2 regions of the Streptomyces fungicidicus genome follow, and region 2 is predicted to be linked to the other one. Evidence: predicted binding sites of a transcription regulator. Region 2 holds the regulator's gene; the other holds the start of a gene.
What was found. Region 2 encodes HspR, which represses chaperone genes until heat shock. Its sites were predicted from a motif close to TTGAGNNNNNNNNNCTCAA; they were not measured.

Region 1: a site for HspR is predicted at 6,782-6,800, ahead of lon (endopeptidase La). Genes of this name have one in related genera too.

What each region holds. Positions count from the first base shown of each region.
Region 1 covers NZ_CP023407.1:5,226,346-5,234,156, reverse strand. The annotation lists gene CNQ36_RS24065 (sensor histidine kinase) at 1-1,502, opposite strand, end outside; gene CNQ36_RS24060 (protein phosphatase 2C domain-containing protein) at 1,900-2,694, shown strand; gene CNQ36_RS24055 (MarR family winged helix-turn-helix transcriptional regulator) at 2,705-3,199, opposite strand; gene CNQ36_RS24050 (lysozyme) at 3,428-4,252, shown strand; gene lon (endopeptidase La) at 4,336-6,759, opposite strand; gene CNQ36_RS24040 (spermidine synthase family protein) at 6,912-7,604, shown strand; gene CNQ36_RS24035 (response regulator transcription factor) at 7,729-7,811, shown strand, end outside.
Region 2 covers NZ_CP023407.1:4,069,360-4,077,170, reverse strand. The annotation lists gene CNQ36_RS18635 (Rieske (2Fe-2S) protein) at 61-396, opposite strand; gene CNQ36_RS34750 (hypothetical protein) at 402-557, opposite strand; gene CNQ36_RS18630 (helix-turn-helix domain-containing protein) at 714-1,700, shown strand; gene CNQ36_RS18625 (helix-turn-helix transcriptional regulator) at 1,717-2,703, shown strand; gene CNQ36_RS18620 (helix-turn-helix transcriptional regulator) at 2,666-3,697, opposite strand; gene CNQ36_RS18615 (sugar ABC transporter substrate-binding protein) at 3,843-4,952, opposite strand; gene CNQ36_RS18610 (heat shock protein transcriptional repressor HspR) at 5,230-5,679, opposite strand; gene dnaJ (molecular chaperone DnaJ) at 5,685-6,863, opposite strand; gene grpE (nucleotide exchange factor GrpE) at 6,900-7,568, opposite strand; gene dnaK (molecular chaperone DnaK) at 7,565-7,811, opposite strand, start outside.

The sequences.
Region 1 (7,811 bases), 1.2 Mb from region 2:
TCCAGCCCCTCGATGACGCCGAGCTGACGCTCGACCAGTCCGAGGGTGCGCAGGGCGAGGTTGACGAACGTACCGCCGATGCCGGAGCGCAGCCGCTCCAGATGGGCGGCGGACTCGGCGAGTTCGGTGCGCAGCTCCTCGCGGGCGTCGGCCATCTTCTGCCGCTGGCCGACGAGGTGCTTGCGGTCGGCCTCCAGCGTGCCGATCCGCGCGGTGAGCGCGGCGGCGTGCGCGTGCAGGGCGTTGACGGAGCGGACGACCTGCGCGAACTCGTCGTTGCGTCCGGTGAAGGCGACCGGCTCCTGGGTGGTGGGGTCCTCCGCCTCGGCGAGGCGGGCGGAGCCCCGGCGCAGCACCGACAGCGGGCGGGTGAGCGTGCGGGCCATCGCGGTGGCGACGCCGATCGCGAGCAGCATCAGCGCGCCGAGCGCGGCGACCCGGATCTCCAGCGCGGTGACGTCGTCGTCACGCAGCTGGGCCAGGTCCTTGGTGCGCTTGTCGAAGAGCGCGGACTCGACGCCGCGCATCGTCTCGACCCGCGCGGTGAGCGCGGCCCGCAGCTTCTTGACGTCGGTGTCGAGTTCGTCGTCGGCGAGGGCCGGCTCGTCGGTGAGGGCCGCGAGGTACTTCTCGGCGGTGTCGACCTCGGGGCCGGTGACCGTGGAGTCGTAGGAGGCGCGGGCGTCCTTGGGCGCGGTGTCGCGGAAGTCGGCGAGGGCCGCGTCGGAGCGCAGCCGGGCCTGGAGCGCGGCGGCGGTCAGCGCGTCGCGCCGCTTGGTGTCGGCGTCCGAGGAGCCGGTGGTGGTGGAAGGCAGGCCGGTGATCGGGTCGATCACGGTCTGGGTGTTGCTCGGCACGTTCAGCGCGGCGAGCAGCAGTCCGCGGGTGGCGGCGGCCTGCTGGACGGCGGAGTCCAGCTCGGTCAGCGCGTGGGCGCCGGAGCCCGCGCGCGGCGGTGTCAGCTCCGCCAGCTGGTCGGCGAGCCGGTGCAGCCGGGTGATGGCGGTGGAGTACGCCTGGTGGGCCTCGAGGGCGCTGCTCTTGCCGGTGAGCGCCGCACGGCGCACGGCCGCGACGGCGTCGAGGCCGTCGCGCAGTTCCTCGGGGAGGTCGGTGTCCGTGCGCAGCTCCTCGACCTGCCGGTCGACGCGGGCGCTGTGCTCCTCGGTGGGCGCCTTGGACTTGGAGCGTCCCGCCGCGATGTAGGGGACGACCTCGTCGCGCTCGTCGGCGAGGGAGTGCGCCAGGGTGACGGCGTCCTGGGTCTGCTCCGCGAGCGTCACCAGTTCCTGCGAGTCGCTGAGGTCCCCGGAGGCCGCGAGTACGGAGGGGGCGCCGGCGGCGGCTATCGCTGCGGCCACCACCGCCACGGCGACGATGAGCCGGTTGCGCACATGGGTGGGGCGACCCCTGCCGACCGTGGGCGCCTGCTCAGCGTCCCCCGCGGGGGCCGTCTGCTTGCCTGTGCGACGAGGCCGCGACTTCTGCACCGGTGCTCGCATTCCTGACTCGTGTACCCGTTTGGCCCGGGTGACGCTCCGTCAACGGGTGCGGGCGTCCACGCCGAGCTCTTGGCCGTGCTCGGACAGCGAGGCGCCCCCATCGCTCCCCGACCCTCCCAGTGGGCGTGGACAGTGGATGCGCATCACCTGACCCGCCACTCGAAGGAGTGAACCCCGGACGTGAGTTGGTGGGCAAGTTCCGTTGCACCGGGCAGCGGCCGGGCGCGGCACGCCGGTTGGACGTCCCCGGCGGGCGAGTGGCAATATTCGCCGCCACGCCTTCCCGGAGCATCGTAATTGCCCCCAAACCAGGCGGCTGACCTGCGCGGCTGGGTGGATCCGGCGACGGGGTGGGGCCTTTCGCGACCCTTGTGGAGGGCTCGTGCAGACTGGCCGGATGCGTACGGAGCTTGTTTCGGAGCCCGGTGGGCCCGGCCGTCCCAACGAGGACTTCGCGAGCGTCGGGCTTCCCGCTTCCGGGCTGGGCGGCTCGCTCGTGGTGCTGGACGGGGTCACGCCGCCGCGGGACGGGGGCGGCTGTCTGCATTCCGTTCCCTGGTTCACCGCGCGGCTCGGCGGCGCGCTGACCGAACTGACCGTTTCCCTCCCGGATGTTCCGCTGCCCGAGCTGCTGTCCCGGGCTTTGATCCGTACCGCCGACAGCCACGCGGCAACCTGTGACCTTTCTCACCCCCGCACACCTCAGGCGACGGTGGTGCTGGCGCGCTGGTCACCGGCGTCGGTCGAGTACCTGGTGCTGTCCGACTCGGCGCTGCTCGCCGGGTCCCCGGACGGCTCGGTCACCGCGCTGCTGGACGACCGGCTGGACCGGCTGCCCCGCTCCGCCCTGGCCACGCACGCCCTGGTGGACACCACGCTGCGCAACAAGGAGGGCGGTTTCTTCACGGCGGCCGCCGATCCCTCGGTGGCGTCCCGCGCGGTCGCCGGGTCGCTGCCCCGCGAGGAGGTGCGCACGCTGACCGCGCTGACGGACGGGGCGGCGCGCTGGGTGGAACGGTTCCACCAGGGCGACTGGGCGGACTGTCTCGCCCTGGTCCGCGAGGAGGGGGCGCGGTCCCTGGTGGACCGCGTACGGGACCTGGAGCGGGCGGACTCCGGCCTGGTGCAGCCGCGCGCGGGAAAGACGCACGACGACGCGACCGTGGTCCACGTGGAGCTCTCACCCCGTTAGCGCAGCCCCGTCACTTCTCCGTCCCCCGGTTCAGCTGGTTCAGCAGCCGGGCGAGTTCCGTGACCTCGGCGGGGTCCCAGTCGGCGAGCCGTCCGGCGTAGCGGGCGCGGCGGGCCTCGCGGACCCTGCTCACCCGTTCGCGTCCCTCCCGTGTGACGGCGACCAGCCAGGCGCGGCCGTCGGCGGGGTCCGGCTCGCGGGCGACGAGCCCGAGCTCCTCCAGCGCGCGCAGCTGGCGCGACATCGTCGCCTTGCCGACGCCGATGTAGGCGGCGAGCTCGGTGGCCCGCTGCCCGCCGCACTCATCCAGACGGACCAGCAGCCCGTACGCGGACGGCTCCAGGTCGGGATGGACCGCCCGGGCCATCTCTCCCTGGCTGGCCCGGGCGCGCCGCAGCAGCACCGTCAACTCGCGTTCCAGCGCGAGGAATCCGGGCTGGTTGACACCCCTCGCGGGCTCCGGGGTGGCGGCGTGTTCCGCGCCGCCGTTTCCGTCTTCGTGCACGTCTGTCCCTGCTTCGGTTCTCCGGTGCGGAGGGTGTCCCGCCAAGTGGCGACGCCTCCGCAGCTCCACCAGTATTTCGCAGGCGTGGACCGATCGCGGTGAGCGGCCGCTCCGCCCCGTCGCGGTCCACGCGGGCAGTTCCCCCACCAGGCGACTACGTGGCATGCCCACTACATGCGATGTGGGTCACATTCCGGGTTCGCCCCACCGACCGTTCGGAGATGCGTCATGCCTGTGCACAGCTCCCGCCTCACCCGTATACGCGCGCTCGGGACCGCCGGCGCGGTCCTGCTCGCGGTCCTCTCCCTTCCCCCGGCGGCCGTGGCCGCCGAATCCGCCCCCACCACTCCCCCTCGCGGCTCCGCCCACATGGGCATGGGCGTGGTCGGCCACGACGGCCAGGACGGCCTCCCCACCGCCCGCTCCACCCAGACGGAGGGTGTCGACGTCTCCAGCCACCAGGGGAACGTCGCCTGGAACACCCTGTGGAACAGCGGGGTCAGATGGGCCTACGCCAAGGCCACGGAGGGCACCTACTACAGCAACCCGTACCACTCCCAGCAGTACGACGGCTCCTACGACGTCGGCATGATCCGCGGCGCCTACCACTTCGGCACGCCCGACACCGCGAGCGGCGCCGCGCAGGCCGACTACTTCGTCAACCGCGGCGGCGGCTGGACCGCGGACGGACGCACCCTGCCGGGCGTGCTCGACATCGAGTGGAACCCGTACGGTGACGCCTGCTACGGCAAGTCCGCGAGCGGGATGGTGAGCTGGATCCGCGACTTCCTGGATCAGTACAAGGCCCGCACCGGCCGGAACGCCGTCATCTACACGGCCACCAGCTGGTGGAAGCAGTGCACCGGCAACTACTCCGGCTTCGCCGCCACCACTCCCCTGTGGATCGCCCGGTACGCCTCCACCGCGGGCGAACTGCCCGCCGGCTGGAGCACGTACACGATGTGGCAGTACACCTCGACCGGACCGACCGTCGGTGACCACGACCGCTTCAACGGCACCCTCGACCGGGTACGCGCCCTCGCGCTCGGCTGAACCGGCGGGCTTCCCGCCGGAGACGGTGAAAGGCCCGGGCCTCCCTCACGGGACCCGGGCCTTCCCTCATCCGGTCGCGTCCGTCACGCCGCGACCGGAACCTCGGGGGCAGCGCCGCTGGTGGCCGGCGACAGCGCCAGTTCGAGCACCTGGCGGACGTCGGTGACGGCGTGGACGTCGAGCCCGTCCAGCACCTCCGCCGGGACGTCGTCCAGGTCGGGCTCGTTGCGCTTGGGGATGATCACGGTGGTGATCCCCGCGCGGTGCGCGGCGAGCAGCTTCTGCTTCACCCCGCCGATCGGCAGCACCCGCCCGGTCAGCGAGACCTCACCGGTCATCGCCACATCGGTGCGGACCAGCCGGCCGGAGAGCAGCGAGGCCAGGGCGGTGGTCATCGTGACGCCCGCGCTGGGGCCGTCCTTGGGGACCGCGCCGGCCGGGAAGTGGATGTGCGCGCCACGGTCCTTCAGGTCGCCCACCGGCAGTTCCAGTTCGGCGCCGTGACTGCGCAGGAAGCTCAGCGCGATCTGCGCGGACTCCTTCATCACGTCACCCAGCTGGCCGGTCAGGGTCAGTCCCGCCGCGCCCGTCTCCGGGTCGGCCAGGGACGCCTCCACGTAGAGGACGTCCCCGCCGGCGCCGGTCACCGCGAGTCCGGTGGCGACACCGGGGACGGCGGTGCGGCGCTCGGCCGGGTCCTGCGCGGACTCGGGCACGTGGTGCGGCCGGCCGATCAGGTCCCGCAGGTCCGCCGCGGTCACGGTGAAGGGCAGCTCGCGCTCGCCCAGTTCGTGCCGGGCCGCGACCTTGCGCAGCAGCCGCGCGAGGGACCGCTCCAGGGTGCGCACCCCGGCCTCGCGGGTGTACTCGCCGGCCAGCTTGCGCAGCGCGCCCTCGTCGACCGTCACCTCCTCCGCGGCCAGTCCGGCCCGCTCCAGCTGGCGCGGGAGCAGGTGGTCGCGGGCGATGACGACCTTCTCGTCCTCGGTGTAGCCGTCGAGGCGGACCAGCTCCATACGGTCGAGCAGGGCCTCCGGGATGGCTTCGAGGACGTTGGCCGTCGCCAGGAACACGACGTCGGACAGATCGAGCTCGACCTCCAGGTAGTGGTCCCGGAAGGTGTGGTTCTGCGCCGGGTCGAGGACCTCCAGCAGGGCGGCCGCGGGGTCGCCGCGGAAGTCGGAGCCGACCTTGTCGATCTCGTCCAGCAGGACGACCGGGTTCATCGAGCCGGCCTCCTTCACCGCCCGCACGATCCGGCCGGGCAGCGCGCCGACGTAGGTGCGGCGGTGGCCGCGGATCTCGGCCTCGTCGCGGACGCCGCCGAGGGCGACGCGGACGAACTTGCGGCCCATCGCGTGGGCCACGGACTCGCCGAGCGAGGTCTTGCCCACGCCGGGCGGGCCGACCAGGGCGAGCACGGCGCCGCCGCGCCGCCCGCCGACCACGCCGAGACCCCGGTCGCTGCGCCGCTTGCGCACCGCCAGGTACTCGGTGATCCGCTCCTTCACGTCTTCCAGGCCCGCGTGCTCCGCGTCCAGCACGGCCCGGGCGCCCCGGATGTCGTACGCGTCCTCGGTGCGCTCGTTCCACGGCATCTCCAGGACCGTGTCGAGCCAGGTACGGATCCAGGAACCCTCGGGCGACTGGTCGGAGGACCGCTCCAGCTTGTCGACCTCCTTGAGCGCGGCCTCGCGGACCTTCTCCGGCAGGTCGGCGGCCTCGACCCGGGCGCGGTAGTCGTCGGACTCCTCCGCGGAGTCCTTGCCCCCCTCGCCGTTCAGCTCGCGCAGCTCCTTGCGGACGGCCTCCAGCTGGCGGCGCAGCAGGAACTCGCGCTGCTGCTTGTCGACGCCCTCCTGGACGTCCTTGGCGATGGTCTCGGCGACGTCCTGCTCGGCGAGGTGGTCGCGCAGCTGCTGGGTGGCGAGCTTCAGCCGGGCCACCGGGTCGGTGGTCTCCAGCAGGGCGACCTTCTGCTCGGTGGTCAGGAACGGCGAGTAGCCGGAGTTGTCGGCGAGCGCGGAGACGTCGTCGATGGCCTGGACCCGGTCGACGACCTGCCAGGCGCCGCGCTTGCGCAGCCAGGCGGTGGCGAGCGCCTTGTACTCCTTGACGAGTTCGGACACGTGTCCGGGCAGCGGCTCCGGCACGGAGTCGTCCGTCCGGGTGCCCTCCACCCAGAGCGCCGCGCCGGGCCCGGTCGTCCCGGCGCCGATGCGCACGCGGCCCCGCCCTCGGATCAGGGCGCCCGGATCGCCGTCGGCCAGTCTGCCGACCTGCTCGACCGTGCCCAGCACGCCCATGCCGGCGTAGGTCCCGTCGACGCGTGGCACCAGCAGCACCCTGGGCTTGCCCGGGGCTGACCGGGCGGCGGCCTGGGCGGCCTCCACCGCGGCGCGCACCTCGGAATCGCTCAGGTCCAGCGGAACCACCATCCCCGGCAGCACGACCTCGTCGTCGAGCGGCAGCACGGGCAGGGCGAGCGGTGTGGACTCAGCAGCCATGATCTCCCCTTCGGCAGTCAAGTTGAGCTATGCCGACTCAATGCTCCTGAGCCGCCGAATGTTCCCGGGGGCGCGTTCGCTCTGAGCGATCATCGTTCCGGGGTCCCTGAGGTGCCGGCCGCCGCGGGAAGGGGAGCTGTCAGGATGAACGCATGTCCACCCCGTACGACATTCCCGAAGCCCCCGAGATCCTGGACCGCCGCGAGGGCCCGTACGGCGAGGTCGTGCTGCGCAGGCACGGCGACCTGCTGCAGATCATCGCCAACGGCTGCTTCCTGATGGACACCTCCGACGGCCGCTCGGAACGGCGGCTGGTCGACGCCGCCCTGGCCGCGCTCGACGGGCGCACGGCGCACCGGCCGCACGTCCTGATCGGCGGCCTCGGGGTCGGCTTCTCGCTCGCACACGCCGCCGGACAGCCCGAGTGGGGGCGCGTGGCCGTGGTGGAACGCGAGCCGGCGATCATCGAGTGGCACCGCGGGGGGCCGCTGGCCGCGCTCTCCGCGCGGGCCCTCGCCGACCCGCGCACGGAGATCATCGAGACGGACCTGGTCCGCTACGTCCATGAGACGTCCGACACGTTCGACGCGCTCTGCCTCGACATCGACAACGGGCCCGACTGGACCGTCACCGAGGACAACGGCACCCTCTACTCGCTCAGCGGACTGGCGGCCTGTGAAAGGGTGTTGAGGCCGGGCGGCGTACTCGCGGTGTGGTCGGCGCAACCGTCCCCGGAATTTGAAGGAACCTTGCGGAATGCCGGGTTCCGTCAGGTGCGTACCGAAGAGGTCCCCGTTGCCCGGGGCGTTCCGGACGTCGTGCACATCGGCGTCCGCCCTGGATAGCAAAGGCGCGGTGACTCCCCGTACGCTGCTGCCCTGACGCAGATCATTCAAGAGTCAATCGCAGTCATGCGCAGACGACGGATCACCCCACTGATTCCGAAAAAGCACACCTCAGGGGCGGGCGATGGAGCAGACACAGACCTCCCACAACGGCACGGCCACGACCACCCCCGGCGCACAGCGCAGGGTCCTGGTGGTCGAGGACGA
Region 2 (7,811 bases):
CACGGTGACGCCGCTGCGGGGGGAAGCACCTGCGCGATCTTTTACGACGGGGGAATCGCGTCAGGCACTGCGGGGGGTGGCCGAGATGGTCCTGGGCGTGGGGGAGTCGGACTCCACCTGGCGGTGGTCCCGCTGGTCCAGGTTCACAAAGATCATTCCGTACCGGACGGCACACCGCACGGGCTGCGGAGCCCCGCGGGGCCGCCGCAGGCACCGGTAGGCCCGTACGTCCTCGTCCTCCTCGCGGGTGACGACGACCGGCTCGCCGAAGACGGTCACCATCAACGAGTCACCGGTGTGGGGGATCGCGGTGACCAGGTCGATGAAGTGCCATCCGGATCGGTAGGCGGTCGCCATCTCCCTGCGGAAGGAGCGGTCGTCGGGTGGTGTGGTCATCGCCATCAGTCCCAGGTGCTGTCGTCCGGGAAGGCCTGTGGCTCGTCGCTGACGACCACAGGAGACTGGGCGCTGCCCACGTGGTGCGCGTCGCTCTCCGCGCCGGAGAGGCCGGCCAGGGTGCCGAAGGCCACAACGGCGGAAAAGGCGGCGACAAGCACCGAGCGAAGCATTCTCTTACGCATAGTCGGCTTCGTCCTCACTTGAAGGTCCCCTTTATCCCCCGTCGGATAAGACGATGGCTCATTCGGGCACGTCATGGCCACACAATCGGTGCATCATGTTCCTGCACGTTCAGGACCCTGGGGGGTGGAGATTTGGCAACAAATGGGACTAAGGCGGGACATCCCCATGCGGTGACCGAGCTGTGCCGGGAGGGAAGCCGCCTCTACGCGGACGCCCTGCGCACCGGACGCATCACCCGCACGGACGCCGAGAGCGCTCCCTGCCTGATGGAACTGGCCCTCCTCCACCCCGATCCCGACGACGCCAGCTGGCTGCGGCCGGTGCCGCCGTCGGTCGCCCTGGCACAGCGGCTGAACCCCATAGAGCGCGAGATCACCGAGCAGCGGCGGCTGTCCATCACCCTCGCCGAGGCCTTCGAGCCGTTCATGGACATCAGCACCCAGGTGACGGGGTCGACGCACTCCATCATGGTGCTGGAGGGCCTCGACCGCATCAAAGGCGCACTCGACCTGGCGACCGCCCAGTGCCACTCCGAGATGCTCACGGTGCAGCCGAGCGCCCACCGCCGCCCCGAGAACCGGCTCCTGGAGGCGCTGGAACGGGACCGGCCGCTGATCGAACGCGGGGTCCGGATCCGCACCCTCTACCAGCACACCGCGCGCTTCAGCCCCGACCGGCTCGCCTACGTCGACCACTTCACCGACGGCAAGGTGGAGTACCGCACCATCGACGAGCTGGTCGAGCGGCTCATCATCTGCGACGAGTCGGTCGCCTTCATCCCCATCCGGGAGGACCGGCAGGTCGCCCTCGAACTCCGCCACCCCGGCCTCGTGCGCTATCTGGTCAAGGTCTTCGAGTTCATGTGGAACCGCGCCGTCCCGCTGAGCGCCGGCGCCCCGTACGAGACCGCGCCGGACGGCATCACCGAGATCCAGCACTCGATCGCGAAACTGCTCGTGGAGGGCCATGTGGACGAGGCCATCGCCCGCCGCCTCGGCATGAACGTGCGGACGTGCCGGGCCCACATAGCCAAGCTGGCGTCCGTGCTGGGCAGCGGCAGCCGCGCGCAACTCGGCTTCCTCATCGCGCAGTCGGGGATTCTCAACCAGGACCAGTGACCGGGGAGCGAGCCGCGTGACCGCACAGGCGCACGACCACGACGTGGACGAGCTGTGCCAGGAGGGCTGGGACCGCTACGCCCTCGCCCTGCGCCGGGGCCACCTGACCGCCCGGGAGGCCGCGCAGGCGCCCTGCGCCGCCGCCCTGGGGCTCCTGCGCCCCGCCGCCGACGGCGGGGACCGGCTGGAGCCCGTCGCGCCGGACATCGCCCTGCACCGGCTGCTGCGGGCCTCCGCGGACCGGATCGCCGGGGAGCGGCGGCGGGAGGAACGGCTGCTGGAGGCGTTCGCCTCGCTGGCCCGGACGGCCGGCGGCCAGAGCGCCCCGGCGGGCCCGCCCGCGATCACGGTGCTGGACGGGGTGGACCGCATCAACCGGGCCCTCACCGAGGCGATGGCCGGCACCGGACGCGAACTGCTCTGCGTCCAGCCCAACGTGCACTACTCCGACGCCCGCGGCCGGCGCGCCCAGCCGCAGGCCATGTCGCGCGACCAGGCGCTGCTCGACCGCGGCGGCCGCATCCGCACCCTGTACCAGCACACCCAGCGCCATCTGCCGCTGGTGCACTCCCGCTACGAGCGGCTCAGCGGCGACGTGGAGGCACGCAGCCTGGACGAGACCACCGACCGGCTCATCGTGCTCGACCGCGCCGTCGCCTTCATCCCGGTGGACAAGGACGCCACCCGCGCGCTGGAGATCCGCGAGCCGACCGTCGTCGGCTTCCTCGCCACCGCCTTCGACCGGTTCTGGCGCCTGGCCACACCCATGTACCCGGTGGCCGCCCCGCAGCCCTCCGTCAACGGCGTCACCCCCCGCCAGCGGGCCATCGCCGCGCTGCTCATCGAGGGGCACACCGACGCCGTCGTCGCCGACCGGCTGGGGCTGAACGTCCGCACCGCCCGCGAGCACATCGCCAAGCTCGCGGCGACGCTGGGCAGCGGCAGCAGGGCCCAGCTCGGGTATCTCATCGCCCGTTCGGGGATCCTCGACCGGGAAGAGTGACGGCCGGGCCGCGCGGCCCGTCAAGACCGGTCTGGGCGATGCGGACGCCCAGCTGGGTGCGGCTCGCCGCGCCCAGCGTCTCCGACAGCCGGGCGATGTGGGCCCGGCAGGTGCGCACGCTGATCCCGAGGCGTTCGGCGATCACCGCGTCCTGGTGGCCCTCCGCCAGCAGCGCCGCGATGGACTGCTCACGGTGCGAGATGCCCTCGATGCCGGTGTCGGGCAGCGGTGCGGTGAGCGGGAGGGCCAGCCGCCACAGGCGCTCGAACACCGTGCCCAGGTACTCGACCAGTCCGGGGTGCCGCAGCTCCAGGGCCATGGTCCGCTCGGCGTTGGCGGGGATGAAGGCGACCGTGCGGTCGAACAGGATCAGCCGCTCGATCACCTCGTCCAGGGTGCGCGCCTCCACGGCGTCGCCCATCAGCTCCAGATAGCTGAGCAGCCCGTGCCCGTGCCGGGCCACGTGCGTGTACAGGTCCCGCATCCGCACCCCGCGGCCGCGCAGCGCCGTCGCCCGGTGCAGGCCCTCCGACAGCTCCGCCTCGCGCCGGATGCCGCCCGGCTGGACGGTGAGCACCTCGGTGGTGCAGGCCTGCGTCGCCTCGTCCATCGCGGCCTGGATACGGGCCAGTCCGTCCAGCACCCGGATCGCCGGACCCTCCGACGCCACCGGCGGGGCGTGCACCTGGCGGCCGAGACCGGCGTACCACTCGAAGGCGGTGACGGCCGAGCCGACCCGGCGCTGGCTGGCGCTGACCTCGTCGTACATCCCGCGCAGCAGCCGGGTCATGACCTCCTGCGGGGCGGTCGGCACCAGCCAGTCCATGTCGTCGGGGTCCGGGTGCAGCAGGGCCAGCTCCAGCAGGCAGGGCACCCGTTCCGCGTCCCGGCGCGGCAGCCGTCCGCGCCGTACGGCCCGGGAATACACGCGATCCCCGGCGTCGCACAGTCGGTCAGCACCGTGTGGATGCCCGTCCGTCCCGTGCCCGGCCATCGCCCGTCCCACCCCCGGTTCACCCGGTCAGCCGTCAGCCTCTTTCCGCAGCGCAACTATGCGCGGCCGGAACCGGCTGTGCAACACGACTCGGTCCCGCGCCGGCCGGAGTGGCCGGCGGGGTGGCCGAATACAGCCGGGGCGGTTACTTCAGCTTGATGGCCGCGCAGGCCGCCTTGTACTCCGCGGTGCAGATGTCCGCCACCTCGTAGATCTCGTCGGCGATCACGGTGTCCTGGACGTTGTCCTTGGTCAGCTCGACCACGGGCACCAGCTGCGCGGGAATGTCCTTGGTGGTGGGGCTGTCCACCCGGTCGCGGGTCAGTGCGTCGAACTGGATGTCGCGGCCCTGGACCTTCGCCACGGCCATCTCGGCGGCGCTCTCGGCCTCGTCCGGGTAGGACTTGTACACGCTCATGTACTGCTCGCCGCTGATGATGCGCTGCACCGCGGCGAGTTCGGCGTCCTGGCCGGTGATGGCCGGAAGGTCGGTCACGCCGGCGGCGCGCAGCGCCTTGACGATGCCGCCCGCCATGCCGTCGTTGGCGGAGTAGACCGCGGCGATGTTGTCCGCGCCGATCGCGTTGATCGCCTCGGTCATGTTGGCCTGGGCGTTCTCCGGCTTCCAGTCCTTGGTGTCGTAGGACTTGGCGATCGTCACCTTGCCCTTGAGCTCGGAGAGCGCGCCGGCCTTGAACTGCTTGGCGTTCGGGTCGGTCGACGAGCCGTTCATCATCACGATCTTGTCGGTGATGCTGAGGTCGTCCCCGAGGGAGGCCAGCAGGGAACGGCCCTGCACCTCGCCGACGAGCGCGTTGTCGAAGGAGATGTACGCGTCGATCGGCCCCTCGGCGAGCCGGTCGTAGGCGATGACGGGGATGCCCGCGTCCTTGGCCTTCTGCACGCCGTCCGCGATGGCCTTGGCGTCGACCGCGTCCAGCACGATGACGTCGACCTTGTCGTCGATCATCTGCTGCATCTGGCTGGCCTGCTTGCCGGCGTCCGCCTCGGCGTTGGCGTACTCGACCTTGCCCTTCTTGTCGGTGAGCGACTCCACCTTCGTCTTGAAGATGGGGTAGTCGAACTGCTCGTACCGCGTGTTGGCCTTCTCCGGGAGCAGCAGCCCGACGGTGATGTCGTCGCCCTTGGCCGGGCTCGCGTCGTCGCTGCTCTCGGCCGCGTTGAGCATGCCGCAGCCGGCGAGCATGACGGACATGGAGGTGGCGGCCACGGATATGGCGATACGACGACGCATGCGAGGGCTCACTTCAGGTGCGTTTTGGACGTGGGCACAGCTTTGCGGCCCATGTGACTGAAAAGCCAACGCTTCAGCCACCTCCCGCGTCAAGGGCGGCCACTTAACGAGATGGACACAGCACGGCGCGCTGAACTCGTGAGGGACCTGCGAAAGCTCCGCGGGGATCATCTGGACGCGCAGACATACCATAGTCACAGAAGTGGCCGCGGATAAGACGGGAGGCCCGTGGGTTCGTCGAACCCACGGGCCTCCCGCGGCACTTCACGTCCCGCGGTCAGTCGTGCTGCTGCCGCTTGGGCCGCCACACCACCAACGCGCTGGTCTGCTGGACCTCCTGGTAGGGCACCAGGTCACGACGGTACGAGGCGTGCACCGCGGCCTCGCGCTGACGCATCGCCGCGGCCGCCCCGTCGAGGGCGTCCTCCAGTTCGGCCACCCGGGCCTGGAGGGCGGCGACCTGGTTCTCCAGCTCGATGATGCGCTTGATACCGGCCAGATTGATGCCCTCGCTCTGCGACAACTGCTGCACCTGACGGAGCAGTTCGATGTCACGGGCCGAGTAGCGGCGGCCCCGGCCTGCCGTGCGGTCCGGCGACACGAGTCCCAGGCGGTCGTACTGGCGCAGCGTCTGCGGGTGCAGGCCGGAGAGCTGGGCCGCCACCGAGATGACGTAGACCGGGGTGTCCTGGGTCAGTTCGTACGGATTGCGTCGTCGGCCGTCCATGCAGATCAAGCTCCCTTCGCGGCCTGGAACAGCTCCGCCCGCGGATCCTCCTCCGCGGTCGCCTCGCGATACGCCTCCAGCGCGTCACGAGCCTTCCCCGACAGATCCTTGGGAACACTCACCTCCACGGTGACCAGGAGATCACCGCGCGTGCCGTCCTTGCGGACCGCGCCCTTGCCCCGGGCCCGCATGGTGCGCCCGTTGGGCGTGCCCGGCGGCAGCTTCAGCGTGACCGGCGGACCGCCGAGCGTCGGCACCCGGACCTCGCCGCCGAGGGCGGCCTCGGCGAACGTCACCGGGACCGTGACGGTCAGGTTGTCGTCCTTGCGGCCGAACACCGGGTGGTCGCCGACGTGCACGACCACGTACAGGTCACCGGCGGGGCCGCCGCGCTCGCCCGGCGCGCCCTTGCCGCGCAGCCGGATCCGCTGGTTGTCGCTGACGCCCGCGGGGATGCGCACCTGCATCGTCCGGGAGGACTTGGCCCGGCCGCTGCCCTTGCAGATCTCGCAGGCCTCCTCCGCGATCAGGCCGCGGCCCTTGCAGTCGGGGCAGGGATCCGTGAGCGAGAACCCGCCGCCGGAGCCCCGCGCCACCTGGCCGGTGCCGACGCAGGTCGGGCACACCCGCGGTGTGCCGTTCTTGTCGCCGGTGCCCGAACAGGCCTTGCAGGGCGCCTGCGACGACATCCGCAGCGGGACCGTCGCGCCCTCGATCGCCTCGGTGAAGCTGAGCGTCACCTCGGACTCGATGTCCTGACCGCGGCGCGGCTGGGTACGGGTGGTACCCGCGCCGCCCCGGTTGAACAGGCCCCCGAAGACGTCACCGAGGCCGCCGCCGAAGCCGCCCTGCTGCTGGCCGCCGGCCTGACCCCCGAAGAGGTCGCCCAGGTCGAAGTTGAACGAGCCGCCGCCGCCCGCGCCCGGCCCCGGACGGAATCCGCCGTTGCCGAAGAGGGCGCGCGCCTCGTCGTACTCCTTGCGCTTCTTGGGGTCCCCGAGGACGTCGTTCGCCTCGGAGATCTCCTTGAACCGCTCCTCCGCCCTGGCGTTGCCCTTGTTGGCGTCCGGGTGGAACTCGCGGGCGAGCTTCCGGTACGCCTTCTTGATCTCGGCCTCGGTGGCGTCCTTGGGGACGCCGAGGACCTTGTAGAAGTCCTTCTCGATGAAGTCCTTGGTGCTCATCCCCGACGTCCCTCCTTCCGTGCGTCAGCTGTCGCGTCAGCCCTCGTCCGGGCCACCGCTCTCCTTGTTCTCCGAGTCGTCCTGCGTCTCGGTGCTCTCCTCGGCCGGCAGAGCCGTCTGCGCGCCGGGCTGCGGCTCGGCGACGGCCACCCGCGCGGGGCGGATGGTGCGCTCGCCGATGCGATACCCCGGCTGGAGAATCGCCACGCACGTCGTCTCGGTGACGTCCGGCGCGTAACTGTGCATCAGGGCCTCGTGGATCGTCGGGTCGAAGGGCTCGCCCTCCTTGCCGAACTGCTGGAGACCCATCTTGGCGATGATCGTCTCCAGCGACTCCGCGACGGACTTGAAGCCGCCGACCAGCTCACCGTGTTCCCGTGCGCGGCCGACGTCGTCGAGCACCGGGAGCAGTTCGCTCAGGAGGTTCGCCACGGCGACCTCCTTGACGGCGACCCGGTCCCGCTCGACCCTGCGGCGGTAGTTCTGGAACTCGGCCTGGAGGCGCTGGAGGTCCGCGGTGCGCTCACCGAGCGCGGTGCGGGCCTGGTCCAGCTGGGCCACCAGTGCCGCGTCCTGGCCCGTGTCCCCGGCCGGGGCCGCCCCCTCCTCCGCGGAGGGAGTGGCGGCGGCCTTCGGCTCGGATTCGTCGGAGGGGACGTCGGGCTGCTGCGACTGCTCGTCGAAGCCCGGGGTCTCCTCGGTCACGCCGCACCGTCCTTGCGGTCCTCGTCGACGATCTCGGCGTCGACGACGTCGTCGTCGGCCTTGGCCTCACCGGCGCCGGCGGACGCGCCGCCGGCTGCCTGCGCGGCCTGGGCGTCCGCGTACATGGCCTGGCCCAGCTTCTGGGAGACGGCCGCGACCTTCTCGGTGGCGGTGCGGATCTCGGCGGAGTCGTCGCCCTTGAGCTTCTCCTTCAGCTCGGCGACGGCCGTCTCGACCTCGGTC